DNA from 3 places in the Arthrobacter stackebrandtii genome. Region 3 is predicted to be linked to each of the others. Evidence: riboswitches for the same ligand, from Rfam matches in the RefSeq annotation. Region 3 holds a riboswitch; each other region holds the start of a gene.

Region 1 (9,394 bases), 2.4 Mb from region 3:
GCCCCGAGCACAAAGCGGTGCGGCAGCCGCAGCTTTTGGGCCAGTGCGTCCGCCAGGTCGGTGGGGTCGGTTGAAGCCAGCACAATGATGCCCGGCAGGGCCACCGCCAGGCCGCGCAAGGCAATCGCCACACCGGCCTCCACTGAACCGGTGGTGAACGTGACCGGCCCCAGCGAAAGCAGCAGCTCTCCGGTCTTGGGAGCCAGGAGCGCCGTTCCGTACCCCCCGACAACCGCTGCGAACAGAATGGGCCAACCGCGAGTGAGCAGCATGCGCAGGCTCAGCCCGGCCAGGGGCAGCAGTGCACACTCCAGCACCAGGGCCACCGTGGCCGACACCCAGTCGACGCTGAACAGCAGCACAATGGTCAGCGCCATGCCCGCACCCAGCTTGGACAGCGGGTTGGCACGGGCCAGCAGCGCGGTGGACCTCGGGGTGGCAATGATGTCCACACTCATGAGCGCACCGCCTTGATGCGATCCGCCGGGACGTCGATACCCAACATCTCAACGGCAGCGCAGGCCGGGGTGCCCAGGTCCAGCCGGGCGCCGCCCAGGGCGGCGCTGAAGGCGGCGTCATGCGTCACGGAGACCACGGCCGTCCCGGCATCCAGCAGCTCCGTCAGCAGCGACGCCAGTTCAGCCCAGGTATTGGCGTCCTGCCCAAAGGTGGGCTCGTCCAGCACCAGCACCTGCGGGCTCGCCGCCAGCACGGTGGCCACCGACAGCCTTCGCTTCTCCCCGCCCGAAAGCGTAAACGGGTTGGCCTCGGCCAGGTGTTCCAGGCGCAGGCGTGCCAGCAGCCCGTCCACCTGTTCCTCGCCGCGCCCCAGGATCCGGGGCCCAAACAGGAGTTCGTCCCGGACGGTGCCCGCCACAAATTGGTGTTCAGGTTCCTGGAAAACGGTGCCGATCCGGCTGATGAGCTGCTTGCCGCGCCACTTCAGCGGATCTGCGCCGGCCCCGCGCGCCAGTTCCGGCAGCGCCGAGAGCCGCCCGCCGGCAGGGGCCAGCAGCCCCGCCAGGGTCAGGGCCAGGGTGGATTTCCCGGCGCCGTTGGGCCCGGTGACGCTCAGCGCCTGCCCGGCAACCACCTGAACCTGGGGCACGACGGCGGCCGGAACCACCGGGCGCCGCTTCCGTCCCCTGGTGCGGGAGACCGCGAGGGCCTGCGCTTCCAGCAGCAGGTGCGCACCGGCGTCGGGTGTGGCAGTGCGGGGGCGCACCGCCGGGACGAACCCGGGGACCCAGATGCCGGCGCCGGCCAGCAGTTCCCTGCTCTGCGCGAGGACGGTGGCGGGAGGGCCGTCGAACAGCACGCCGCCGGGTTGGCCGAGGCCGGCTGGGGCGAGCACGATGATGCGGTCCACCACGTCGAGCCAAACCGAGACGCGGTGCTCCACGACAACCAGGGTTGCCCCGGTGTCGTCGAGGCTGCGGCGGACGGCGTCGCGGACTTCCACGACGCCGGCCGGGTCAAGGTTGGCGGTGGGCTCGTCGAGCAGGAGCAGCCCGGGGCGCATGGCCAGCATGCCGGCGAGGCCCAGACGTTGCTTTTGCCCTCCGGACAGGGCGGAGCTGGGGTGATCCAGGGGCAGGGTAAGGCCCACGGATTCCAGCGCTTCAGGGACGCGGCGCCAGATTTCCTCCCGCGGGACGGCGAGGTTTTCGGCGCCAAAGGCAACGTCGTCGCCAATGCGCGAGAGGACCACCTGGGCGTCCGGGTCCTGCTGCATGAGACCGGCACGGCCGCGTGATTCGGAAACCGGCCGGCCGTCGATGAGCAGTTCACCGGTCTCGTTGGCGTCCTCGTCCTGGCCCAGAACGCCGGCCAGGGCGTGGAGCAGGGTGGACTTGCCGGCGCCGGAGGGGCCCAGAAGCAGGACCCGCTCCCCCGGTTCAATGGCCAAATCAAGGCCCTGGACGGCGTGGGCGCTGCGGCCGGAGTGCTGCCATCCCCAGCCCCTGGCCGTGATGCGGGCCGGCGCCGCACCTGCCTTGGGGAGTGGGGCGCTTGCCACGTTTACACCACCCGTTCGGTGGCGGCGTTCCGCGAGGGCAGGTTGGCCAGGGCCCCCGTGCGGGCGAGCCCGCGCACCGCCAGCCAGGAGACGAGCCCGGCAATGACGGCCCCGGAAACCATGGCCAGGACGATGTAGACGAGCTTCCACTCCAGGGCCCAGGCGATGTTCCACACCAGTGAGTCGTTGATGCCCAGCGCCAGCCCCGCCAGTGCGCCGGCCAGCAGCGCAACGGGCAGGTTGAACTTGCGGTAGCGGAAGATCGCGAAGCCCAGTTCCGCGCCGAGGCCCTGGATGAGGCCGGACAGCAGCACGGTGAAGCCGAAGTGGGTGCCCAGCAGGCCCTCCACGGTGGCGGCGATCAACTCGCAGTACAGTGCCGCGCCGGGTTTGCGGATGACGAGTCCGCCAAGGACGCCGGCAATCAGCCAGCCTCCGCCGTACAGTGCCCCGATCGGCGGGAAGGCGACGGTGAAGGCGCTGACCACGCCGTAGCCGGCGGACCAGAGCCAGAAGATGACGCCGACGGCGACGCCGAGGACGGACACCACAACGATGTCCACGACGCGCCAGTTGCTGGGGCGCTTGGGTGTGTTGGTGCTTGGTTGGGCGGTGGCGCCCGAAAATGGCTTGCTCATGTTTCCTCCTTTGCAGGAGGGGCGGCTGCCTGCGGTATTTCCGCGCAGCCGAAGAGAACTCGACTCCCTTCGCCGGTACTAGCCGGAGCAGGTTCGAGGGTCTGCGGCGAACCGCACTCTCAGCGCCACTTCCCAATAACGGGTGGACGCTCCCCTGTCGTGTTTGAATTGCGGCTTCAGTTTACCCCCGGGCCCTGCACGCGGCCAATGCGCGGCGGCGCACCGTGCATTGCGGACCAAAAGGCGGGGCCCGCACCGAATGCTGCATTCGGTGCGGGCCCCGCCGTTCAGGCCGGCCGGCGTGGCGGGCGGATGCCTGCCACACCGGGGAATTACCCCTTCTTGCCGCCCCCGTTGGAGAGGCTGTTGCCCTGGGTGCCGCCCGGCTTCGTGATGTACGGGCCACTGCCCACGGGTCCTGTCGCGCGCAGCCCCAGTTCGTAGACAACCGGGAGCCCGTCGGCGCCGGGTGTGAACAGGATGCGCACCCCGGAAACGGGCTTGCGGCTGTGGGCCGGGGTGTTGGCATTGGCGTTCGGCTTCAGGGTTGCCTCCTGGAAGCTGGCAGCCGGGTCCAGGGCACCCCAGGTGACCCATTCGCCGTCGACCAGCAGCTGCAGGTCCCCCGCCACATGGCCCACGATGGCCACAGATTCCATGTGCACCGGCTCGTCCAGCAGGTACGTCATGTGCGAACCCTCAACAGGGGATTCGGCGGCTTCAAAGGCGGTGGCGATGCTGGCGTCGAAGGCGTTCTCGACGCCGGTGCCGTTGGCGCCGGGCACGTTGGTGCCCAGCTTGGTGGCGGCCGAGAATGCCTGGAACTCGCGGATCTTGATCCACTGGCCGCCCGGGTTTGTTGCGGCGGCGGACAGGCGGAAGTAGCGGGCGTTGACGGGCGTGTCGAAGCTCTGCTCGATGCGCGGCTTGCTGTCAAAGGTGCCGGCTGCGGTCCAGGTGGCCCCGTCCTGCGAGTACTCAACGCGGGCGTGGTAGATCATGTCGCCCGCACTGGAGTCGGAGTCGGCCTGCTGGATGAGTACCTTGCCCACCTCCTGCACGGATCCGAGGTCAAGGGTGACGCTGGAGCCCACGGACGGTGCCGCGTTGGACCACCAGAAGCTCTTGGGGTCCCCGTCAACCATGCGCGACGGCGTGTAGCTCTGGTAGGTGCCCAAGGTGCTGGAGGCGGTGCCCGGGTAATTCTCCGATGCCTTCACGGGCGTCAGGTTCAGCCAGGCATCGTAACGCTTGGCGGCCTCCGTGGTGAAGGTTTCAAAGAGGCCGTCGCCGACGGAGGGGATTATGACATTGGGTGTGATGCCAATGTTGTTCGGCCCCACGTCGGGGACGGTGGGCCGCTTGGCCAGGGCCATCTCGGCGCCCGCGGCAAGGGCGGCATCGGTGGCCGCCACGCCGTCGCCGGATTTGGTGGCTTCCAGCATCGTGACCTGCTCATCCATGGCCGCGGCCCAGTTGGCGGCGGCGTCGATCCACGGCTCGGAATCCGTGTAGAAGCCGGTCATGGCCATGGTTGAGAGGACTTCCGGGCCTGTCTTGATGACGGCCAGGCGGTCCTTCAACGGCTGCATCCCGGCCGTGTCGCCGGCGTCATAGGCCGCCCAGAAGGCGGCGATGTCGGCTGTCAGCGCGGGTGCCGTCTGGGAGCTGGGGCGGTAGGGCTTCCAGCTCTGGTTCAGGTCAACGAAGGTCTCCAGCGAGGCCCGGACTGCGGGGTCTGTTCCGGCGAGTTCGGAGATGATCGAGGACTGGGTGGTGGCGGGGCTGTAGGCCGGGCCGTTCCACGCGTAGTCGCCAAACCCGGCCAGCGCGATCATCGAGGAGTAGGGCTCAATCATAGGGTTGGAGGTGATGCCGTCAATGTGCTTGTAGAGGTTGGGGTCGCGGCCTTCCACGGGGTTCAGGAACAGGCGCCCGCGCTGGCCGTCGTTGACCGGCAGGTTGTCCCAGATGTAGAAGTGTTCGGCGTTGTAGGTGTCCACGGCACGTGTGACGGAGGCTTCCGTGATCTGGTCGGAGAAGACGCCCTCGCCGGTCCACTGGATGCGGATTGAGTCGTCCGTGGAGAGGCCGAACTGGTCCTTGTAGGCGTCGGGTCCTGAGCCGGCGTAGTTGGTGGGGACGGTCTGCAGCGGCTCCAGGCCGTGGACGTTGACGTAGTCGTTGACCAAACGGTTCAGGTAGAACGCCTGCCCCTGGGCCAGGCTGCGGAATCCGGGGAGCGTGAACTTGGCCCGGTCGGCGGCACAGTTGAGCCGCGGGTTGATGTCGTCCAGGGCGATGTAGAAGCTGCGCACGCCGATGCTGCGCAGCTGCTCGAACTTGGCCGTGGTGGCGTTGAAGTCGTTGGTGTCGGAGTAGCAGACGTCGTTCCCCGGGGACAGGGCAAACGTGAAGTTGACGTGGTTGGCGCTGGCCGTGTCCACGAGTTCCTTCAGCTTGGCCAGTTCCGCGGCGGGGTACAGTTCACGCCACTTGGCGCGCAGGTAGTTGTCGTCCTTGGGCGTGTAGATGTACGTGTTCATCTTGTGCTTGCCGTAGAACTCAAACTGGTCCAGGCGGGCCTGGTGCGACCACGGGATCCCGTAGAAGCCTTCGATGCCGCCTCGGATGGACATGAGCGGCCAGTCCCTGACGGTCATGGCCGGGGCTTCGCCGCCGGACACCACCTGGCCCAGGCTCTCCACGGCATAGAAGGTTCCCGTGGCGTCCCTGCCGTTGAGGACCAGGACGGGCTTGCCGGAGATATTGCCGGTGGCAATGACATAGCCGTCTGCGGCCAGCCCGTCGGCACTTGTGGACCCAAGGGTTGCCAGTGCTGCGGGCAGGGCCGCGTTGTCCGCCGTGGTTCCGAGGAACACCGTGGCGCCGTCGGCATTGGCCGCATCCACAAATTCCACTGTTCCGCCGGCGGCGGCGATGACCTCGGCAAGACGGTCCTTCGCCGGGGCGTCGGTGCCGGACCCCACCGCCACCTTCACCGTTCCCGTCAGTGGAACCGCGACGCCGGAGCTGCCGGCTTCCTGCGGCGGCGGCAGGATTTCCGCCGGCGTGGCGGCGGCCTCGGCCGACGGCAAGGCTGCCGTGGACAGGGCCGCCATGCCTCCCCCTGCGATGATGGCCAGGGCCAGGGCCCCGCTGGCTACGTTCTTGAGCGCGCTTTTCACACAAAATCCCCTCTTGTGGCTGCATACCTCCGGAACACCGCGTGTTATGGATCACAGGCGCGGCTGCTGCAACAGTAGCCACGTGCGCCAATGGCCGTCAATGGCCCAAACGGCTAGTCACAGCCGCCGTCCGGCCAACACTTTTTCCGCCGCAGGCGGCCCGGGGCTGTGACTGGGACCCGCACGGCCCGGGCATGCGCTCCCGGTCCGGCAGGGCGCGCGGCGGCCGTCTTGTCACGGTCGCCACACTGGGGGGCGCCAGGCGTTAGGCTAACCATAGGGACTTGCCTGCAACAGCCAGGCCACATAATTCAGGAGTCACACATGAACATCGTCTTCAAGCTGCTCGGCACCGGAGTTAGCCTGGGTGCCGGATTCGTCGCCAGCAAGCTGGTGGACACCGTCTGGGAAAAGACCACCGGCAACAAGCCGCCCAAGGACGGCGCCGACCTGGGCAACAGCCTGCGTTCGGCACTCACGTTCGCACTCGTGTCCTCAGCCGTGGCGGCTGTGATCCAGGTTGTTGCCGGGCGCACCACGCAGAAGGCCATTGCCCGCTTCAACGCGCATCCCACAGAAGTTTAGGTAATCCGCCGCAACCCCCAAGCATGCACACATGACCCCCCAAGGGCGCGCCTTGGGGGTCATCTGCATGCTGTGGGGAAAGGCAGTCAGCTCCCGGGTGCGTCGTCCTCGACGGCGGCCGCGACCACCTGGTCGAGCTCGTCGACGCTCAGCATTTCCGGACGGCGGTGCTTCGTCCTGTAGCCGGCACGGCCCACCATGTGCGCCGAGACCGGAACCGTCAGGAGCTGGAACAGCCAGGCCACCAGGAGGATGGGCAGCAGGGCCCACGACCTCATCTGCAGGCCGAGCGCCGTCAGCATCAACAGCAAGCCCAGCACCTGCGGCTTGGTGGCGGCGTGCATGCGGCTCATCAGGTCCGGGAAGCGGAGCAGGCCGATGGCGGCGGCAAGGCTCATCAGCGCACCGCCCACGAGGGCGATGGCCGTCAGGACATCAATGAGGGTGTTCATCCGTCCTCCTTCTTGTGGGCCACGAAACGGGCCACCGTCACCGAGCCGATGAATCCAATCACGGACAGCACCACGAGCAGCGCCAGGTTGTCCAGGTTCCTGTCGACAGCCATTTCCGTGGCCAGGGCCGCACCGAAGATGGCCAGCAGCACGTCGGCGGCGATGACCCGGTCCAGCAGGGACGGTCCCTTGGCTATGCGGTAGATGGTGCCCGCCGCGGCCAGGGTCAGCAGCACGGCCACCACCAGGACCACAATGTTCATGGCGCTCATGGCTTCTCCCCCGCGTTGTTGCCTGCCCCGGCGCCCGCTGCACCGGACGATTCACGCGGAACGTACGTCCCTGCGTCGAGCCTGTCGGCATGGCTGACCATTGGCCCGCCCGCCCGCTCCGCGTTCAGCGCAGCCAGCTCTTCCCGGGTGCCCATGACCTGAATCAGCCTGGCCTCGAAGCCCTGCACGTCCGACCTTACCTTGGCGGCGCCGGCCGGGGTCTGGACATTCATGGCGTGCACGTAGAGCGTTGCCCGGCCGCGGTCCACCTCGACCACAAGCGAACCGGGGATGAGCGAGAGCACGTGGCCGACGGCGGTCATGAGCAGGTCGGAGGGGCTGCGCAACGGCACGGCAACGACGGCGTTGCGAATCCGGGGACCCTTCACGACAGCCCAATACAGGACCTGGAAGCTGGCGACAGTCACCTGGCCGATGAACCAGAGCATCATGCCCACGGCCCGCAGCGGGTTGAACCGTCCGCTCAGTTCGATGGGCGGCAGGTAGAAAAGCTGGGAGACGATGATGGCAATGACGGCCCCGAATATCAGGTTGCCGGCGCTGAAGTCCCGCCACAGGGCGCCCCAGACAATGACCAGCCAGATGAGCAGTGGCAGCTTCTGCCACAGGCTCCTGGCGCTCTTCGGTGTTCTCACAGGGCCCCCGATCCAAGCACGGCGGCAATGTAGGGCACGCGTTCGAGCATGCCGGCCGCGGCCGCATTGCACAGGTCAAACAGCGGGCCGGCAAAAACCGTCATGGCCACGCCCAGCACCACCAGACCCATGGTGGAATACACCATCATTTTCGGCAGGATGGGGATCTCGTTGTCGCCGGAGAAGCGGCCCTCGGTGGCGTCCACATACTTGCTGGTGCGCAGGGCCCGCATGCTCGGCGCGCCGGAGGCGTCGGGCGCGGTGGCCAGGAGCACGGGGTCCGGATTCTCGGCGTCGGCGGTGCTGCGCCAGAACACGCGGTTCCAGACGCGCGCCATGACCAGCAGGGTCAGCAGGCTGGCCACGACGCCGCCAACGACCAGGGCGTAGGCCATGGGCGAGCCGTCCTCGACGCCGGCCTGCAGGAGGCCGAGCTTGCCGAGGAAGCCGGAGAACGGCGGAATGCCTGCCAGGTTCATGGCGGGAACAAAGTAGAGCACGCCCAGGATCGGCGACAACTTCGCCAGGCCGCCCAGCCGCCCGATCGAGGAGCTGCCGCCACGGCGTTCAATGAGCCCGGTGACCATGAAGAGGGAGGTCTGGATGGTGATGTGGTGGATGGTGTAGAAGATGGCCGCGGCCAGTCCGAGCACCGATGAGAGCGCGACGCCGAAGATCATGTACCCGATGTGGCTCACCAGCGTGAAGGAAAGCATTCGCTTGATGTCTGTTTGGGCCACGGCGCCCAGGACTCCCACCAGCATGGTCAGCAGGGCCACCACCAGCAGGGGCGTGTTGAAGTCGTCCGACGGGAACAGCAGGGTTTCCGTACGCACAATGGCATATACGCCGACCTTGGTCAGCAGGCCGGCAAACACCGCTGTGACCGGCGCCGGGGCTGTTGGGTAGGAGTCGGGGAGCCAGAAGGACAGCGGGAAGACGGCTGCCTTGATGCCGAACGCCACGAGCAGCAGCACATGGAGCACGTTCTGGGTTCCGGGGTCCAGCTCGCCGAGCTTGATGGCGAGGTCGGCCATGTTGACCGTGCCGGTTGCCCCGTAGACCATGGCGATGGCAATCAGGAACAGCACCGATGACACCACACTGACCACGACATAGGTGATGCCGGCGCGGATGCGCGAACCGGTTCCGCCCAGGGTCATGAGCACGTAGCTGGCGGTCAGCAGGATTTCGAAGCCGACATAGAGGTTGAACAGGTCGCCGGCCAGGAAGGCGTTGGAGACACCGGCCACCAGGATCAGGTAGGTGGGGTGAAAGACGGAGACGGGCCCGCCCTCTTCACCGTCTGCGGCGCCCTGCCCGGTTGCGTAGGCGAGCACGGCCAGGCTCACCGCTGAGGAGACCACCAGCAGCAGCGAGGAGAACTGGTCGGCGACCATGACGATGCCGAACGGCGGCGCCCATCCGCCCAGTGCCACGGCGATGGGCCCGGTGTTCCAGACGCTGGCCAGGACGAGCACTTCCAGCCCCAGGGTCAGGGTGATGGTGCCCAGGCTGACACGGCGCTGGGCACGCGGATGCTTGATGAGGACGAATGCGAGGGCGGCTCCCAAGAAGGGCAG
Region 2 (9,394 bases), 430 kb from region 3:
CGTACCTGCTGGCCAACACCGGCGACCTCGTCCGCGAGTTGACGGCCAAGCTGGACGGCTACGACGTCTCCGGCGCCTGCGATTCCCTGCGCGTCTACCTTGACATGCTGACCAACTGGTACGTGCGCCGCAGCCGCAACCGCTTCTTCGACGAGAGCGCCGACGCCTTCGACGCCCTCTACACGGCCCTGGAAACCGTGTGCCGCGTGGCCGCCCCGCTGCTGCCGCTGGTCACCGAGGAAATCTGGCGCGGCCTCACCGGCGGGCGCTCCGTGCACCTGAGCGACTGGCCCAACGCGGACCTGTTCGTCCCCAACGCCGCACTTGTTGAGCAGATGGACCGGATCCAGCAGATCTGCTCCACCGGCTCCAGCCTGCGCAAGGCTGCCAAGCTGCGCGTGCGCCTGCCCCTGCAGGACCTCACCGTGGTGGCACCCGGCGCCGCAGCACTCGACGGCGCCGAGGGCATCGTCGCCGACGAGCTCAACATCCGCACCATCCGCTTCGTCGACGCCGCGGACGCCTCCCCGGAGGAATTCGGCATCTCGCAGAAGCTCGTGGTCAACGCCCGCGCCGCAGGCCCCCGCCTCGGCAAGGACGTCCAGCTCGCCATCAAGGGCTCCAAGTCCGGCGACTGGTCCGTCACCGACGGTGTTGTCACCGCCGGCGGCCTGGCCCTGGAACCGACCGAGTACACCCTCGAGACAGTTGTTGAGGACGCGCACGACGGCGGCAAGACCGCCGTTGCGATGCTGCCCACCGGCGGCTTCGTGGTCTTGAACACCGAGCTGACACCCGAGCTCGAGGCCGAGGGAACGGCGCGCGACATGGTCCGCGCCATCCAGCAGGCCCGCAAGGACACCGGGCTGAACGTCAGCGACCGCATCCGCACCATCATCTCGGCACCGCAGGACGTCGTCGACGCCCTCCACGCAAACGCCGGTCTCGTCAAGGCCGAGACATTGACGGTCAAGCTCGAGCTGGTCCCGGGCGACGTCGACACCACGATCACCGTTGAACGGAGCACTGTCTAGCATGAGTCAACAGCATGACGAATTTTCGGTGGAGAGCGTCTACGCCGAGCTGCTGGGCCGGGCCCCGGAGAACAAGATGGAGCCGCGCCTGGCCCCCCTGTTCCGGGCCATGGATGTCCTGGGGGAGCCCAACAAGGCCTTCCCGATCATCCACATCACCGGCACCAACGGCAAGACCTCCACGTCGCGCATGATCGAGGCCGGCCTGCTGGCCCACGACCTGCGCACCGGGCGCTACACCAGCCCCCACCTGACAAAGGTCACGGAGCGCATCAGCATTGACGGGGCACCGGTCAGCGACGAAACCTTTGTGCGGATCTGGGACGAGATCCGCCCCTACCTGGACATTGTCGACGGCGAACTGGCGGCCGCGGGCGAGAACCGCCTGACGTACTTCGAGTGCCTGACCATCCTGGCCTTTGCCATCTTCGCCGACGAACCCGTCGACGTCGCCGTCATGGAAGTGGGCCTGGGCGGCATCACCGACGCCACCAACGTGGGCGACGGCCAGGTCGCGGTCATCACCCCCATCTCCCTGGACCACACCGAACTGCTTGGTGACACCACCGGTCTCATTGCCGAGGAGAAGGCGGGCATCATCAAGGAGGGCGCCTTCGTCATCAGCGCCGCCCAGCCCACCGACGCCGCCCAGGTCATCCTGGAGGCTGCGCGCGAGAAGCATGCCGACTTCCGCTTCGAAGGCGTCGAGTTCGGCGTGGAAAACAGGACCGTAGCCGTGGGCGGCCAGATGCTGGACCTGCAGGGCCTGGCAGGGCGCTACCCGGGCATCCTGCTCCCGCTGCACGGCGAGCACCAGGCCCAGAACGCCGCCGTCGCACTGGCAGCGCTGGAGGCATTCCTCGGTGGGGGAGAGAAGGAGCTGAACCATGAACTGGTGCAGGAGGGCTTCGCTGCCGCCACCTCGCCCGGCCGCCTTGAAGTCATGCGCACCTCGCCCACCATCGTGGTGGACGCGGCCCACAATCCGGCCGGCATCGCCGCCAGCGCCGCAGCCCTGCAGGAGTCCTTCGCCTTCAGCAAGCTCGTGGTGGTCCTAGGTGTCCTGCAGGAAAAGGACGCCGAGGAGATCCTGAACTCGCTCAAGGACGCTTACGGCGACGAGGCTCAGGAACTCTGCCTGACCCAGTCCAACTCGCCCCGTGCCATCCCGGCAGCGGAACTGGCCGAGCTCGCCGTCGACCTTGGTTGGCAGGAAGAGGACGTGCACATCGCCGAGAAGCTTGACGACGCCATCGAGTGGGCCGTGGAGCGGGCCGAAGCCAACAACGACCTCGCGGGCGGCGTGCTCATCACCGGTTCCATCACGGTGGTCGGCGAGGCCCGGATCCTGCTGGGACGGCCCGGCGAAAGGGAAGGTGCCTGAGATGGCAAAGCTGACAAAAGCCCAGCGCGACTGGAAGCCCAACACCCCCAAGAAGCCCCGGTCCACCAGGCTCATGTTCGCCTCCGTGGTGCTGTTCCTGGAGGCCTTCGTGGCCATCTTCCTGGGCCTGGGCCTGTTCGGCGTGCACGGCAAAAACCCCGTCTACCTGATCGTGGCCGGCATCCTGGCCGTGCTGCTGATTGCGGCCTGCGGGGTCATCCGCAAGTCCTGGGGCCCGGCATTCGGCTGGATCCTGCAGCTGGCGCTCATCGCGGGCGGATTCTGGGAATCATCCATGTTTGTCGTGGGCGGGCTCTTTGCCGTCGCCTGGTGGTACGCCCTCTACGCCGGTGCCAGGATCGACAGGGAAAATGATGCCCGGGCCCGCGCCCAGGCCGAATGGGATGCAGCCCACCCCGAGGACGCAGCCCCCGGGCCCTCGTCCCCGGATGAGACCGGCACCACCGAGGCGTGAGCCGGCCCGCCCGCCTGGCCCACGTAAACTAGACCTGATTGTCCTTTTTACCTAGCAATATGGAGTAACAGTGAGCATTGAGCGCACCCTTGTCCTGGTCAAGCCCGACGGCGTGGCCCGCAACCTGTCCGGCGAAGTCCTGGCCCGCATCGAGGCCAAGGGCTACACCCTGGCCGAGCTGAAGAAGGTCAACGCCACCCGCGAACAGCTCGAGGCGCACTACGCAGAGCACGCCGGCAAGCCCTTCTACGAGCCGCTGGTTGAGTTCATGCTCTCCGGCCCGGTTGTCGCAGCGATCTTCGAGGGCCACCGCGTCATCGAGGGCTTCCGCTCCCTCGCCGGCACCACCGACCCCACCACGGCAGCCCCCGGCACCATCCGCGGCGACTTCGGCCGCGACTGGGGCGCCAAGGTCCAGCAAAACCTCGTCCACGGATCGGACTCCGTCGAGTCCGCCGAGCGCGAGATCGGCATCTGGTTCGCCTAGGCGCTGAGCAAACCAAGCACGACGGCGAAGGGCACCTCCCGCTGGGAGGTGCCCTTCGCCGTTGTGCTTTAAGAGATGCCCGTTGTGCTTTAGGAGATGCAGGAAGTCCCAACGCCCAGGGCTATCCAGCGCCAGGCCCCAGCGCCGGATCTCAACGCCATCGCAGCATTGGCTGGGTTTTCCGCGACCCCCTCGCAGCATTGGACGGGTTTTCGTGGACCCTTCCGCACCTCCCGGGCAAGGACTGCGACAGGTGCGACAGGGGCGTCGGAAATGCTGCCGTTGCTGCGACAGGGACCGCTAGAAAGCAGCCATTGCTGCGATAGCGAATGTTTGGGGGAGTCAGGCGTTGGAGGGGATGATCAGGTTCATGAACTTGAAGAAGATCGAGGCCAGTGTGGCGAGGTAGAGCAGGCCCACGATGACCCAGGCCCACTCGTTCAGGAACTTGGTGAGGCCGGCCGGTGCGGGGATGATCCCATGGTTGATGTTGCGCACCGTGGTGAAGACAAAGACTGGAATCATCATTGCCCAGACCACCATGCAGTAGGGGCACAGGATGGCGAGGGTGTAGACGGCCGTGAACCAGAACCAGCCCACCAGGGCCATGCCGGCGGTGATGCCCACCTGCAGGCCGATCCAGTACCAGCGCTGCATCCGGGCACCGGCCAGCAGGACCATGCCGGTGGTCACCACAATGGCGAAGGCCACGACGCCGATGAACGGATTCGGGAAGCCGAGGATTGCTGCTTGGGGGGTTTTCATGACGTCGCCGCAGGAGATCCATGAGTTGATGTCGCAGCTGACCACGGCGTTCGGGTTTTTGTACAGTTCCAGCCGCTCCAGCACCAGGGTGAAGGAGGCAATCCAGGCGATGCCGCCGGCAATGACAAGGAACCATCCGTACGGCCTGGCACGGGAGAGGGCCGGCAGGTCCTGCTCGATGGGGTCGCTGGTGGAGGCTTTCGTGCTCGGCATGATGTCCTTACGGTGTGTGGCGGCAATCGTGTCCTGATTGTAGCGCGCGAAACATGGCGCGCCCTGCCTGAAACTGCCGTCATGACAAGGTGTGTGTGAGACAATGGGTTTGGCTGGTGGGCGATCCACATGCGCTCCCCGGTCCAATGGCACGCCAACGGGCTGCCGGTGACGGGACTGCCACGAGGGCAGCCATCCATCGGCCCTGTTTATCGCGAACCATTGGCTCTGCAGAGCTTGCGCACCCGTAATGTTGGTGCCGCCTGTAAAGCAATTAGACGACTTCCGTCAACGCCCGCGGGTGTTGGCACATCTGCCGGTTTCGGCATCCGATGTGGGGGTGCCGCCCCGGCACGAAGGCAATGCCCCAATGGTTAATGAACAACCCACACCCGAAAACAACGAAGCACGCGCTGGCGCGGACACCGCCGGCGCTCCCGCCAAGAAGGCTCCCGTGCGCCGCACCCGGGCCAAAAAAGCCACGGCACCCGTGACAAGCACGGAAGAACCGTCGCTGCTGGACGGGATCACCGACACAGCAAAGGATGCCCCGGCCGCCGCCGATGCGCCCGCAGCCCCGGCAAAGCGTGCGCCGCGGCGCCGGGCCACCTCGCCCGTCACCGCACCGGGTGCCGCCACCGCAGCCGAAACCCCGGAACAGGCCATCCAGGGCGAGCTCGCCCTGAGCCACGACGCCCCGGCCGAGCCTGCCGCCAAGGCGCCGGCACGGCGCAGCCGGGCCGCAAAGGCCCCCGCCACCAAGATCACTGCCGCCGCGGACGCAGCCGGTGAAATTGCCGGTGAGGTCCCGGCCAAGGCCCCCGCAGCCAAGACCGCTGCCAAGTCCACCGCCAAGACTGCCACCGCCAAAGCAGCTGCTGCCAAGGCCGCCGCCGCAGAGCAGGAACCCGCGGCAGCCGCCGAAAGCGCCGTTGTCGAGCCCTCCGACAAGCCCGCCAAGGCTCCGGCCCGGCGTGCCACGCGCAAGACTTCCTCGCCGGCCAAGTCCGCACCCGTCGAGGCGGCAGCGGAGCCTGCCGCTCCGGAGCCTGAAGCCGCGCCGGAACCCGAGGCTGCACCTGCGGCGCGCGTCCGCAGCCGCCGTGCCACTGCCAAGGCCGGCCCCGCCGCCACGGCAGTTGCCGCAGAGTCTCCGGCCGAGGCTGAAACTCCGGCCGCGGCGCCCGTTGCGGAACCCGCCGCCGTGGCGCCGGAAGCGCCCGCCGCAGAATCCGCTGGGGCCGAGGCCGACGCAGCCGACGTCCACGTGACGGAGTCTTTGTTCATGGAGCCTGCTGCCGGGATGTCGGCGCTGTTCCTGGCACCCGACCTCAGCCTGGCCGTTCCCGCCGCGGATGCTGACGAGCAGGATGCGCAGGACGAGGATGGCGACCGGCGCAACCGCGGCCGCAACCGCAACCGCCGCCCGCGCAGCAATGACGCCGAGCCTGCCGACGCCGAGGATGCGGGCGAGGACGCAGAGGACGCTGACCATGCCGAAGACGACGGCGTGACCTCCCGCCGCCGCCGTCGCCGCCGCCGCGGTGATGCCGACCTCGAGCTCACCGGCGGCAGCGACGAAGACCCGCCCAACACGGTCACCCGTGTCCGCGCACCGCGCACGCCGGCGGAGTCCAGCGCCAGCGCTTCCAACCGCGTCACGAGCCTGCGCGGCTCCACCCGCCTGGAGGCGAAGAAGCAGCGCCGCCGCGACTCCCGCGACTCCGGCCGCCGCCGCACCGTCATCACGGAAGCCGAGTTCCTGGCCCGCCGTGAATCCGTGGACCGCGTCATGGTGGTCAACCAGGCAGACGACCGCATCCAGATCGGCGTCCTGGAGGACGGCATCCTGGCCGAGCACTTCGTCTCCAAGACCCAGCAGGACTCCCTGATCGGCAACGTCTACCTGGGCAAGGTCCAGAACGTGCTGCCCAGCATGGAAGCTGCCTTCGTTGACATTGGCCGCGGCCGCAACGCCGTGCTCTACGCCGGCGAGGTCGACTGGGACGCCGCCAACCTCAACGGCCAGCCGCGCCGCATCGAGAACGCGCTCAAGTCCGGCGACTCCGTCCTGGTCCAGGTCTCCAAGGACCCGGTCGGCCACAAGGGCGCCCGCCTGACCAGCCAGATCTCCCTGCCAGGCCGCTACCTGGTGTTCGTGCCCGGTGGCTCCATGACCGGCATCTCCCGCAAGCTGCCCGACGTCGAACGCAACCGCCTCAAGCGCGTCCTGAAGGACCACCTGCCCGAGAACGCCGGCGTCATCGTGCGCACCGCGGCCGAAGGCGCTTCCGAGGAAGAGCTGACCAACGACATCAACCGGCTCCGCGCCCAGTGGGAGGGCATCAACAACCGTGCCTCCTCCACCAAGACGCTCGCCCCCGAAATGCTCTACGCCGAGCCGGACCTGACCATCAAGGTGGTCCGCGACGTCTTCAACGAGGACTTCACCAAGCTGATCGTCTCCGGCGAGGACGCCTGGGACACCATCGAGGCGTACGTGACCTACGTGGCCCCGGACCTGCTGGACCGCCTGGAAAAGTGGAGCAAGCCGGAGGACATCTTCGCCGCGCACCGCATCGACGAGCAGATCAACAAGGCACTGGAACGCAAGGTCTTCCTGCCCTCCGGCGGCTCCCTCGTCATCGACCGCACCGAGGCCATGACAGTGGTTGACGTCAACACCGGCAAGTTCACCGGCTCCGGCGGCAACCTCGAGGAAACCGTGACGAAGAACAACCTTGAAGCAGCCGAGGAAGTTGTGCGCCAACTGCGCCTGCGCGACATCGGCGGCATCATCGTCATCGACTTCATCGACATGGTCCTGGAATCCAACCGCGACCTCGTCCTGCGCCGCCTTGTCGAATGCCTGGGCCGCGACCGCACCAAGCACCAGGTCGCCGAGGTCACCAGCCTGGGCCTGGTCCAGATGACGCGCAAGCGCATGGGCACCGGCCTGCTCGAGGTCTTCGGCGAGCAGTGCGCCACCTGTGCCGGCCGCGGCATGGTCACCCACGAGATCCCCGTGGAGCACCGCCGCACGCACTCGCCCGCCGTTGAGGCTGCCGCCGCGCACGCCCCGCGCCAGGACCACCGCGAGTCGGAGCGCACCGCCAACCGCACCACCCGCAGCGAACGCAAGCGCAACCGCAACGCCCGTTCGCACCAGAACGAGAACGACGTGCACGAGGACAACCACGCCCCCGCGGTTGACGAATCCACGGAGGCCGCACGGGTGCAGAAGGCGCATGAAGCCCGCGCCGCGCTGGCCACCATCGCCGCAGCCTCCCACCATGAGCACGACGGCGGAGCCCAGGGTTCCGCTGCTGCGCCGGCTGACGCTGTGGCGGCGGATGTGACGGAAGAAAGCCACGACACCGCAACACTCACGCTGGGCGGGGAAGCCATCGAGCTGCCGCGCGGGCACCGCAGCGAAAGCAGCGATTTCGCCCAGTCCCACAACGCCGAGCAGGTGGCCGCCCTGGCCGGGCTGACCGAGGCACTGGACCAGCTGGCGGCACCGGAGCAGGACAGCCGGGGCACCGACGAGTCCGGCAGCCGCTCACGCTCACGCCGCAGCCGACGCAACCGCAGCGCACGCAGCGCCCAGGGCGGCGCCGACACCGCTGTGGAAACAACCGATGCCCCGGCAGCGGGCACGGGATCGGCGCCGCACAGCAGCGCCGAGGTTCCGGCCCAGGCGGCCGCACCGGTGAAGAAGAGCGCGGAGCCGATCATTCTCGGCGTGGGAGTCCCCGCATCCGAGCTGTAACGGCCCGCCGCAGCTGACCCGCAGAAAACAGCGAAATCCACTTTTATTACGTGGAATTCGCTGTTTTCTGCGGGTCAGTGTGCGTTTAACGGGTGGGCCGGGGCAATTTTGGCTAGGGTGGAGTGCGACACGGGGTGCCAGGCCACAAGGGCCGGCTGAGACAATACCCGTTGAACCTGCCCGGCTAGCACCGGCGAAGGGATGTCCCAATGACTGCAACAACACTTTTTCCGGCTGCCCGAGAAACACCCGCCACCACCGCCCGGAGACATCCCCGGATCGTGAGTATCGCCGGGTCCGACCCGTCGGGCGGTGCCGGCATCCAGGCGGACATCAAGTCCATTTCTGCCCATGGCGGCTATGCCATGGCCGCCATTACGGCGCTCACGGCCCAAAACACCCGCGGCGTGCAGCAGGTGCATGTGCCACCGGCAGCCTTCCTGCGCGCCCAACTGGACGCACTGTCCGCAGACATCACCATTGACGCAGTGAAGATTGGCATGCTGGGCAGTGCCGAGGTGATGGAAGCGGTGGGCGGCTGGCTGGCGCAAACCCGGCCGGCCGCCGTCGTGCTTGACCCGGTGATGGTGGCCACCAGCGGCGACGTCCTCATGCCGCCGGAGGCCCTGGCAGCCCTGCTGGCCCTCCTGCCGCACACAGACCTGGTGACGCCGAACATCCCCGAACTGGGTGCGCTGCTGGGGCGCCCCGAAGCCGGAGACTGGGCGCAGGCAGTGGCGCAGGGGCGCGAGCTTGCGGCAGCGCACAACGTCCGCGTTCTCGTGAAGGGCGGGCACCTGCCGGGCGAGGCCTGCCTGGATGCGCTTGTGGAGGCGGACGGCACGGTGCACGAGTTCACGGCACCGCGCATCCACACCGCAAACACGCACGGGACCGGCTGCTCGCTGTCCTCGGCCGTGGCCACGCTGCAGGCGCAGACGGGGGACTGGGTGGAATCGGTGCGCACGGCGAAGGCATGGCTGGTGGGGGCACTGGAGTCGTCGGCCGTGCTTGAAGTGGGGGCTGGCGCCGGCCCCGTCAACCATCTGCACGGGCTGTGGGGGAGTGCCGCCCCGGCCCTTGACTCCTTCAGCCGGTTGCTGTGGAACGACTGTGCGCCGCAGCGCCAGGCCATCTTTGGCCTGGAGTTCATCCGGGAGCTGGCGGCCGGCACCCTGCACCGCGACCACTTCGCCTACTACCTGGCGCAGGACGCGCTGTACCTTGGCGCGTACTCGCGCGTACTTGCCCGGGCCAGCGCCCT
Region 3 (9,394 bases):
CGGGCGGCGCGTTCGGTGGAGATGGCGATGACGAGCGGGATGGCCAGGCCCAGGGCGTGCGGGCAGGCGATCACGAGGACCGTGACGGTGCGGGTGACGGCGTCGGGGATGCTGCCGAGCAGGGCCCACACGATGAACGTGATGACGCCGGCGCCGGCTGCGAAGTAGAAGAGGAAGGCGGCGGCGCGGTCGGCGAGGGCCTGGGCGCGGGAGGTGGACGCCTGCGCCTCGGCGACGAGCCGCTGGATGCCGGCCAGGGCGGTGTCCTCGCCAATCGCGGTGACCTGCACGCGCAGCGAGTTGTCGGTGGCGACGGTTCCGGCGGTGACGGCGTCGCCCACGGTGCGGGAGACGGTTTTCGATTCGCCGGTGATCATGGATTCGTCGATCTCGGCCGTGCCCTCGGCAATGACGCCGTCGGCGGGCAGGCGCGAGCCGGAGCGGACCAGCAGCAGGTCGCCGTGTCTTAGTTCCCCGATGGCGACGGTTTCGGTGCCGTCGGCCGTGATGCGCTCCGCTTCGTCGGGCAGGAGCGCGGCGAGTGCATCGAGGGCGCCGCTGGCCGAACCGAGCGCACGCATTTCAATCCAGTGGCCCAGCAGCATGATGACCACCAGCAGGGCCAGCTCCCACCAGAAGTCCAGGTCGAAGCCGCCAATGCCCAGGCTGGTGACCCACGAGGCGATGAACGCGACGCCGATCGCCATGGAGATCAGCAGCATCATGCCGGGCTGGCGGGACTTGATCTCGCCCCAGCCGCCCTTCAGGAACGGCATGCCGCCGTAGAGGAAGATGAATGTGCCGATCACCGGCGGAATCCACGAGGCGCCCGGGAAATCCGGCACCGTGTAGCCGAGCAGGTGGCCCACCATGGGGCTGAAAACCAGTACGGGGATGCTCAGGATCAGCGAGAGCCAGAACCGGTCGCGGAACATCGCCACGCTGTGCCCGGCATGCTCGCCGTGCGAGTGGACGGCATGGTCGTCGTGGTCCCTGCCTGCGTGGTTCATGGTGGAATGGTCGACGCCTGATGGCTGCGTTTTCATGGCCGCATCACCGTGCTGGTGGTCGCCGTGGTGCTCTTGCATGACACTTCCTTTGCGGGGAGGGTGAACTATGCGTTGGGGGACGAGCTGCGGTGGCGGGACCTGATTCGTGCATTCTTGCGGGCGCGCGACGCGCTGCTTCACTGGCAACAGTGCAATCATACCCTACGGGGGTATATTCAGCGATAGTGGCAATGGCTTCCTTTGACACTTCCTGCGGGAGGGAGCGGCGTGGTGTGGCCAGCCGCTTCAGCATCATTGGGTCAGCACGCCGGGGCTGGGCGGGTCGCCGCCGGGCCTGACGGCTGCCATGGCCCTTGCCTGGAATTCACTGCCCAGACGGCGGCATCTCGTGCGAAATTCCTCCGGGCGGAGGTGCGGGCGTAGCTGATTTGGTTCGGGAAGACGGTGCGGGCGGTCCGCAGCACCCGCAGCGTTTGAATATACCCGTTGGAGGTTTGGGGCGTGAACGCGTCCTTGCCAGGCAGTGCCGATTCGGCGGCCTGGCAAGCAGCCAACGGATCGAACTTTCTGCTCAGCCCGATTGACCCCCTCGGCCCTCAGGAGGCAGCTCCCATGAAGTCACGTCCGGCTCCAAGTCAGACTGGGATGAACGCCTGATAGCATCATCACCGTGACCGGAGCCATGGTGATGCGCAAGCAAAATATAATGACCGCGAGTTTTTGAACCTTCACTTTGGGGGCAGGGATGCAATGAGACGGGGGTTATTCGATATTTCTTCACCAAACTCGGATCCTGCATTTCTGGCGGATTGTGGAGGATTTTGGCACTCCAGAACCCATGCGCCAATTATGATGGTCACTTTAGTGTGCTCAAATATTTTCCCGAGCACCTGCCGTGGTACGGCTGGTGGGAGTTATGACAACACTTTGGCACAGCATCCATGATCATAAATTATTACTGGTCGCTGGCTCTCCCTCTAACGCTTTGGATTTGGCATGCCGTATCCATGTTTAGAAGCAAAAAGTATCCGCTATTGAGCTTCACGCTGGCCCTGATATCTTGCATTTTTTGATCGCAGCCCTATGGGTCATCGCCGTTGTTGCCTATCCTCCGGAAAAAGAGTTCTCAATGGTTTACAGACCCGGCCACAAAGAACTAATTGAAAGTCTATTTTTAGCATTAATATTGTGGGTTCCAATGATGGCTCTCGAACCTTTACTATATTTTGCCAGGTGGCTCATGAAGGTTGGGAGGCCTTCGGTGAATGAAACGTCTTCTCAAGACGTAATGCATGAGTGATGTCCGGTCACTTCGGAAATGGGCATGGTTTGTGAGTTCAGGGCTCTGGAGGTGGGACGCCGGTCGGTAATCCGGTTCTTTGAGTTTTGGGCGTTTGTTCCAGTGGCTGCGCCATGGAATGGAAGGTTCCGAGAGATATCGAGCGCAAGATCGGTTGCCGCTCATCCATTGAACAGCCATATCAGGCATCCTGGGCATGGCTAAAACGGGAACACCTGCCAATCGCCTGGCGCAGCAGCCGAAGCGACTAGTGATCCCTGCTCGTGAACCTCACCGCCGCTGCCATCCCCGCAACAAGCGCCCAGCCCAGCAGCACCAGTGCACCGGTTCCCGCCGAAAGCACCGGGTCGGTATCGGGCAGGTAGAGGAGACTGCCGGCGCGGTCGGGCAGCCACCGTGCGTGCTCGGTGGCCGCTCCCACCAGCGGTGAGGCGAGTAGGACCAGCGCCAGCATCACCACCAGCGCAGGCATAAGGTGCCTCAGGAGCAAGGCAGCGGTATACGCCAGCAGCCCTGTCAGCAATAGATAGAGTGCAGCACCGGCGAGTGCCCACGGTCCAGCATCAGCGCCGGCCCCGGTGAAGCCCGTCGCCGAACGGGTGACAACCGCAGCCAGCAAGCCCGCGCCCAAGGCGGCCACGGCGGTGAGGGAAACCGCCATCAGTGCTGCCACGCTTTTCGCGGCAAGAAACACCATCCGGTTCGGAACCGCCGTGAGGGAGGTGCGGATCTGGGCGCCCGCGTATTCATGCGCCGCGGGCAGGATACCCAGCAGGATGATCCCCAGCTGGGCAAAAGGGACGGATGCCAGCACGGCATCGACCACCCCCGCGGATTCACGCAGTCCAGTGGCAGCCATGGCAGCGGAGATTGCGGCGCCGAGCACGACGGTGCCCGCCGCTGCAAGGACCGCCAACGGCAGTGTTCGCAGCTTTGACAGCTCAGCCAGGACCAGGCCACCCTTTGTCACGGCCATCTCAGGCATCCCGCCGATTGAACACAACACCGGAGACAACAAGCATCACGGCAGTCCAGCCGGCCATTACGATCGCGCCGGGGACGGGGTCCAGGCCGCCCTCGAGAACAAACTCACCGGGGAAGCCGAACAACTTTCGCCCTGCCAGGTCGGGAAGCCAGTGCGCCAGGGGAGTGAGCATCGAGAGCAGCAGCGAGAAGGAGACAACGGAACCGTTGGCAATGAGCACGATCAGCGGAATGATGCCGCTGCGTGCCAGCGCAGTGATGGAGAAGGCGAGCAGCCCCATCAATGCCCAGTACAGTGCGGTGCCCAGCGAACGGCTGACGGCATCGGCTGCACTGACCGTTTCGGTTCCGGCGTCCCCGATGATGGCCTGCGCAAGCGCGATGTTGCCGGGTATCGTCAATAGGGCGGCCAAGGCGACAAAGGTGAGGACCACCGCGGCCTTCGCCGTGAACAGGGACAGCCGTTGCGGCGCAACAGCCAGCGTGGTGCTGATTTGCCGTGCTCCGCCGGATTCTGCCCGGTCTGCCGTGTACTCGCTGCCGATGGCCGTCACACCGACCACCACGGCACCCACGACGCCGACAATGGGCATGGCCGCGAATCCCGCCTCAAAGGCGGACGTATCCGCAACCATCCCCGGCGTGCCAGCTGCCACGGCGCCGCGTACAGTAAACGCGTTGAGCACGGTGATTGCCGCTGAACCCAGCAGCGCCACGGCGATCCCTGCCCACGCCGCGGGAAGGGTGGCCGTCTTGCGGAGTTCGGCCAGGAAGAAGCGTCCGGTTCTCATCGCCGGGCCTCCGCACCGCCGGTGAGGGCGAAAAAGGCGTCTTCGAGCGAGGCGAAGCCTGCGGTCACCTGGGCGACACCCCCGTCAGCGACGACGCGGCCGGCCGTGATGACCACCAGGTCGTCGGCGATCTCAGCCACCTCGCCCATGAGGTGGCTGGACAGAAGGACTGTGCCGCCGGCATCAGCGTGGCCGCGCAGTAGCCTGCGAATCCAGCGGATGCCCTCCGGATCGAGCCCGTTGACGGGCTCATCAAGCACCAGCGCCTCCGGCTCGCCGAGCAGTGCCGCGGCAAGGCCCAGCCGCTGGCCCATGCCCAGGGAGAACTGGCCAACACGGGTTCTGCCGGAATCAGCTAGGCCCACTTGTTCGAGCACCTCGCCAACACGGCGCTGGGGGATGCCGCCGGCTCGTGCCACCCATGCCAGGTGGTTGCGGGCCGTGCGGGAGCGGTGGGCGCCCGACCCGTCCAGCATGGAACCGACCGTGCGCAGTGGATCTGGCAACTTGCTGTACGCCTGCCCGTTGACGAGGGCCGTTCCCGTGGTGGGACGGTCCAGTCCAAGCAGGATCCGCAGGGTTGAAGACTTGCCGGCCCCGTTGGGGCCAAGGAAGGCCGTCACCCGGCCGGGCAGGGCCTGGAACGAGACATCGGAGAGCGCGGCATGGGAGCCGTGGCGTTTGCTGAGTGAGTTGAATTGAAGCATGGTTCAATCCAATCTTGGCCCGGGTGTCCAGTCATCGGGCCAGGGACCTCACTTCAGGCGATGACATGCGACCCTGGTCCCTCAGACCCTGGTCCGAAGCCGGGAGCAGGCCGGGCGGCTAGCATGGTGGGATGGAAAATGACCGGCCCCTGTGGCGTTCACGCACAGGGCTGGTGGCAGCGGAAATCCTGCTGGCGCTGGCGATATTCATCCTGACAGTCGGCATTGACAGCCCCGCCGCTGCGGCCGCGGTCTTGGGCATCGCCGCAGCGGCCGCGCTTGTCGTCGTCATTGGGACCCAACTGCGGATCCGAACTGAACGCACGGTGCACGAGGATGCGGTCGCCGCGTGGGCGGGCGAGCGCGCAACCCAGGCCGAGCGCCTGCGGATTGCGGCGGAGCTCCACGACCTTGTCTCCCACGGGCTGGGACTGATCACAGTCCGTGCCGCCGCCGCGCGCAGCGTTCAGGGGCCCGCAGGCGAGACGGAACGGGGCCAAGCCCTGGCGGACATCGAAGAGGCCGGGCGTGAAACGACCACCGAGCTGCGCCGCATGCTCCAGCTGCTCCGCGAACCGGGCGCGGCACCGCTGCGCCCGGCCGAATCACTGGCAGACCTGCCCTCGATCATCCGGTCGGCGGAAGACGGCGGGCTCAGGGCCACCCTGGCCGTCGGGGACCTCGGCCACACGGCCCCGGGAGTGCAGCTCACCGTTTGCGCCGTGGTGCGAGAGGCACTCAACAACTCATTGCGGCATGCCGGCCCGGCCCGCGCGGAGGTGGAGCTGCGGCGCGAAGGTGGGATGGTCGTCGTCGTGGTTCAGGATGGAGGCCCGCAGGATGGCTGGCAGCCGCAACCCGGCGCCGGACACGGCCTCGACAACCTGCGTGAACGGCTCGCACTCTTGGGCGGCACGCTCCACACGTCCTCCACCGGGCAGGGATTTACGCTGACCGCCCGCATTCCCGACCAGGGGCGCCCATGACCGCCGGGCCTGCCGCACCCGACATCCGGGTGGTGATTGCCGACGACCAGCCTTTGTTGAGGCACAGCCTGGCGCTGCTGATCGGCGGGGCGCCGGGTATCGCCGTTGTCGGGGAGGCCGCCTCCGGAACGGAAGCTGTCAGCGTGGCAAGGCAGCTGGCCCCCGATGTTGTCGTGATGGACATCCGCATGCCCGGCGGCGACGGCATCCAGGCCACGCGGGAGATCACCTCCGACCCTGCACTGTCAGGCTGCCGGGTGCTGGTGCTGTCCATGTTTGAGCTGGATGAATACGTCTACGGTGCGCTGCGGGCCGGCGCCAGCGGTTTCCTGCTCAAGGATGCCCACCCGGACCAGCTCCGCGACGCGATCCGGCGCACGCATGCGGGGGAGTCCCTGTTTGCCCCGGCCATTCTCACGCGGCTCGTGGAAAATTTCGTGAGCAGGCCCGCCGCCCCCGCGACAGGGCCGGGACGGCTCACGGCCCGTGAAGTCGAGGTGCTCACGCTGGTGGCGCGGGGCCGCTCAAATGACGAGCTCGCCGCGGAACTGTACATCTCGATCAAGACGGTCAAGACCCATATCGGAAAGCTGCTGGCAAAGTTGCATGCCCGCGACCGCGCCGGCTTGGTCATCGCCGCCTACGAACACGGGCTGGTCACCGCCGGCCGTACTTCCCCCTGACGCGGTCCGTGCCCGCTCCGTGTGGCTCAGGCGCGGGGCTGCGGCGGCTCGCTGGCGGTTGTTTCATCCATGGCGTCGGGGAAGGCGTGTTGAATCAGCTCGCTGGTGGGTTCCCTGCTCATGATCAGCTGCTGGTAGCTCTCGGCGGCCCCGGCAACCGGGCCAAATCCCGACCGCAGCCACCACGGCCGCCACGGCCCAGCCTGCCCGCCGGATCGCTTCACACTTTTCCGCTGCCATGACGCCCCCCGTTGTTGGTCATTTATCCAACCATAGGCGGCAACCGCGCCCGCAGTCTGCCCTCCCATGCTGTTTCGGCCCCGTGGACGGTGGATAATTGTTCTCGATTGCCGTCAGGCACGCATACACCGACTCTTAGGGGACACATGTCTACGCTGAAGCAAAAACTCAAGACCGACGTCGTTGCACACATGAAGGCCGGCGACAAGGTTGCCCTGACCACCGTCCGCAACGTCCTCGGTGAAATTGAGACCAAGGAAAAGGGCGGCAAGACGCCTGTGGAGTTCGACGACGCCCAGGTCACCGCGCTGTTGCAGAAGGAGGCTGCCAAGCGTCGCGAGACGGCCGCGATCTACACGGAGGCCGGCGAGGCCGACCGCGCGGCGGCAGAAGTCGCCGAGGCAGAGGTCATCGAGGCATACCTGCCCAAGCCGCTCACGGCCGAGGAGGCAGCCGCCATTGTTGACCGGATCATCACCGGCCTGGAAGAGAAGCAGGGCGCACTGTCCATGAAGCAGATGGGCTTGGCCATGAAGCCGATCACCGCCGAAATCGCCGGCCGTTTTGACGGCAAGGCCGTTTCCGACATGGTCCGCAAGCGCCTGGCGTAACAACCGGCACCGGCTTGCAGGCCCGATTGCGGGGCCGGCAGGGATTGTGGCTATACTCGCTTGCAGTGACACGGGGTGCCCCGAAACGGGGCTGAGAGAACACCCGTTGAACCTGATCTAGTTAGCACTAGCGAAGGGATGTCCTGCTGGCCTTTTGCGCGCCTGCGCTGCCATGCAACCCATCTCTTTGCCTTTCAAAGGTGGAGACCCATGCACATTTCCGAACAAATCGTCCTCGTCACCGGCGCATCGCGCGGACTCGGCGCAGCCATTGCCAGGGCATTCCTGGATTCCGGTGCCCGGGTGGTGGTGAATTACCTCAACAGCGCCGGACCGGCGCACGACCTGGCTGCGACGGCAGGGGCCGGCCGGGCCGTGGCCCTGCAGGCCGACGTCACCGATCCCGGCCAGGTGGCCGCCATGCTTGCCACGGCGCAGGACCACTTCGGTGCCCCGGTGACCACGGTCGTCAACAACGCACTGGCGGGTTTCTCCTTCAACGGGGACGCGCGCAGCAAGGCGGGGGAGCTGTCATGGGAGGAACTGCATGCCCAGTTCTCCGGCACGGTCCGCGGCGCGCTCAACACGGTCCAGCAGGCGCTGCCGGGCATGCGCCGTGCAGGGTTTGGCCGGGTGGTGAACATTGGCACCAACTTGTTCCAGAATCCCGTGGTGCCGTACCACGACTACACGGCGGCAAAAGCCGCCCTGCTGTCGCTGACCCGCACGCTTGCGGTGGACCTCGGCCCGGAGAACATCACTGTCAACATGGTTTCCGGCGGGCTGCTGCGCACCACCGATGCCAGCTCGGCCACGCCGGAGGAGGTTTTTGACCTCATTGCTTCAAGCACCCCGTTGCGGCGCATCACCACGCCCGCCGAAATGGCCGATGCCGCGCTCTTCTTTGCCTCGCCCTGGGGGCGCTGTGTCACCGGCCAGAATCTGGTGGTCGACGGCGGCCTGGTGATGAACTGATGCCCGGGGCACCCGCCAGACAGCTCCACCTGAACGCCTTTGTCCACGGCTGCGGGCACCACAATGCCGCGTGGCGCAGCCCAAGGGCAAGGCCCGCGGATCTGGTGGACCACGCTTATTGGACCAGCCTTGCACAGACGGCGGAACGCGGATGCTTCGACGCCGTGTTCCTGGCGGACGGCCAGTCCCAGGGCGACATCACCCACGGCCCGCTGTGGAACCTCGAACCCCTGACCCTGTTGTCGGCCATGGCGGCCGGCACGGAGCGGATCGGCCTGGTGTGCACCATCCCGGCGTCGTTCTACGAGCCGTTTCCCGCGGCCCGGATGTTGGCCTCGCTTGACCACATCAGCGGCGGACGGGCGGGCTGGAATGTGGTGACCTCCATGTTCGACGCGGAAGCACAGAATTATGGCATGGACACACTGCCCGTGCATGCCGAACGGTACGGGCGGGCGGCCGAGTTCGTCCAGGCCGCCCTGGCCCTGTGGGACTCCTGGGACGCCGACGCCATCCGTGCAGATCCCGCGGGAGCCTACGCCGACATGTCCAAAATTCGGCCCGTGCACCACGAGGGCCGGCACTTCCGGATGGCCGGGCCGCTCAACGTGCCTCGTTCCCCGCAGGGCCGCCCCGTCCTGTTCCAGGCAGGCGCTTCCGAGGACGGTCGCAATCTGGCGGCACGCCATGCCGAAGGTGTGTATTCCGTTGCAGCGGACCTGTCGAGCGCACAGCAGTACTACCGGGACGTCAAGGCCCGCGCCGCCCGTGCGGGCCGAGATCCGGGCCAAGTGGTGGTGATGCCGGGTCTAGTCAGCTACATCGGCAGCACAGCCAAGGAGGCCGCTGCTGCACGGGCGGAATTGGACGGGCTGGTGCCGGTGGCCCAGTCGCTGGCCCAGCTGGGTAAGTTCATCCAGCAGGACTGCATCAGCTGGGAGCTGGACGCCCCCGTCCCGCGGCTGGCACCGGCGTCGGAATTTTCCGGTCCGGCGGGCAGGTATGCCACCATCCTGCGGCTGGTTGAGACGGAACGACCCACGGTGCGCCAGCTGTTGGATCGGCTGGCGGCCGGAGGCGGCCACTGCACCATGGCCGGCACCCCCG

The links. Region 3 has a riboswitch for thiamine pyrophosphate ahead of JOF48_RS17460 (3-oxoacyl-ACP reductase). Riboswitches for the same ligand answer to the same signal wherever they lie in the genome.
Region 1: another riboswitch for thiamine pyrophosphate. It lies ahead of JOF48_RS06555 (ECF transporter S component); the one in region 3 lies ahead of JOF48_RS17460 (3-oxoacyl-ACP reductase).
Region 2: another riboswitch for thiamine pyrophosphate. It lies ahead of thiD (bifunctional hydroxymethylpyrimidine kinase/phosphomethylpyrimidine kinase); the one in region 3 lies ahead of JOF48_RS17460 (3-oxoacyl-ACP reductase).

What each region holds. Positions count from the first base shown of each region.
Region 1 is NZ_JAGIOI010000001.1:1,573,651-1,583,044, forward strand. It holds gene JOF48_RS06545 (energy-coupling factor transporter transmembrane component T family protein) at 1-458, opposite strand, end outside; gene JOF48_RS06550 (ABC transporter ATP-binding protein) at 455-2,020, opposite strand; gene JOF48_RS06555 (ECF transporter S component) at 2,023-2,658, opposite strand; TPP riboswitch at 2,706-2,824, opposite strand; gene JOF48_RS06560 (glycoside hydrolase family 84 protein) at 2,991-5,846, opposite strand; gene JOF48_RS06565 (DUF4235 domain-containing protein) at 6,171-6,431, shown strand; gene mnhG (monovalent cation/H(+) antiporter subunit G) at 6,518-6,883, opposite strand; gene JOF48_RS06575 (MrpF/PhaF family protein) at 6,880-7,146, opposite strand; gene JOF48_RS06580 (Na+/H+ antiporter subunit E) at 7,152-7,811, opposite strand; gene JOF48_RS06585 (Na+/H+ antiporter subunit D) at 7,808-9,394, opposite strand, start outside.
Region 2 is NZ_JAGIOI010000001.1:3,551,536-3,560,929, forward strand. It holds gene ileS (isoleucine--tRNA ligase) at 1-1,034, shown strand, start outside; gene JOF48_RS15530 (bifunctional folylpolyglutamate synthase/dihydrofolate synthase) at 1,036-2,418, shown strand; gene JOF48_RS15535 (DUF4233 domain-containing protein) at 2,420-2,893, shown strand; gene ndk (nucleoside-diphosphate kinase) at 2,964-3,380, shown strand; gene JOF48_RS15545 (vitamin K epoxide reductase family protein) at 3,723-4,358, opposite strand; gene JOF48_RS15550 (Rne/Rng family ribonuclease) at 4,729-8,130, shown strand; TPP riboswitch at 8,251-8,349, shown strand; gene thiD (bifunctional hydroxymethylpyrimidine kinase/phosphomethylpyrimidine kinase) at 8,340-9,394, shown strand, end outside.
Region 3 is NZ_JAGIOI010000001.1:3,982,358-3,991,751, reverse strand. It holds gene JOF48_RS17500 (heavy metal translocating P-type ATPase) at 1-1,088, opposite strand, end outside; gene JOF48_RS17495 (hypothetical protein) at 2,558-3,295, opposite strand; gene JOF48_RS17490 (ABC transporter permease) at 3,288-4,085, opposite strand; gene JOF48_RS17485 (ABC transporter ATP-binding protein) at 4,082-4,792, opposite strand; gene JOF48_RS17480 (sensor histidine kinase) at 4,924-5,778, shown strand; gene JOF48_RS17475 (response regulator transcription factor) at 5,775-6,461, shown strand; gene JOF48_RS17470 (hypothetical protein) at 6,488-6,685, opposite strand; gene JOF48_RS17465 (GatB/YqeY domain-containing protein) at 6,848-7,312, shown strand; TPP riboswitch at 7,374-7,468, shown strand; gene JOF48_RS17460 (3-oxoacyl-ACP reductase) at 7,523-8,287, shown strand; gene JOF48_RS17455 (LLM class flavin-dependent oxidoreductase) at 8,287-9,394, shown strand, end outside.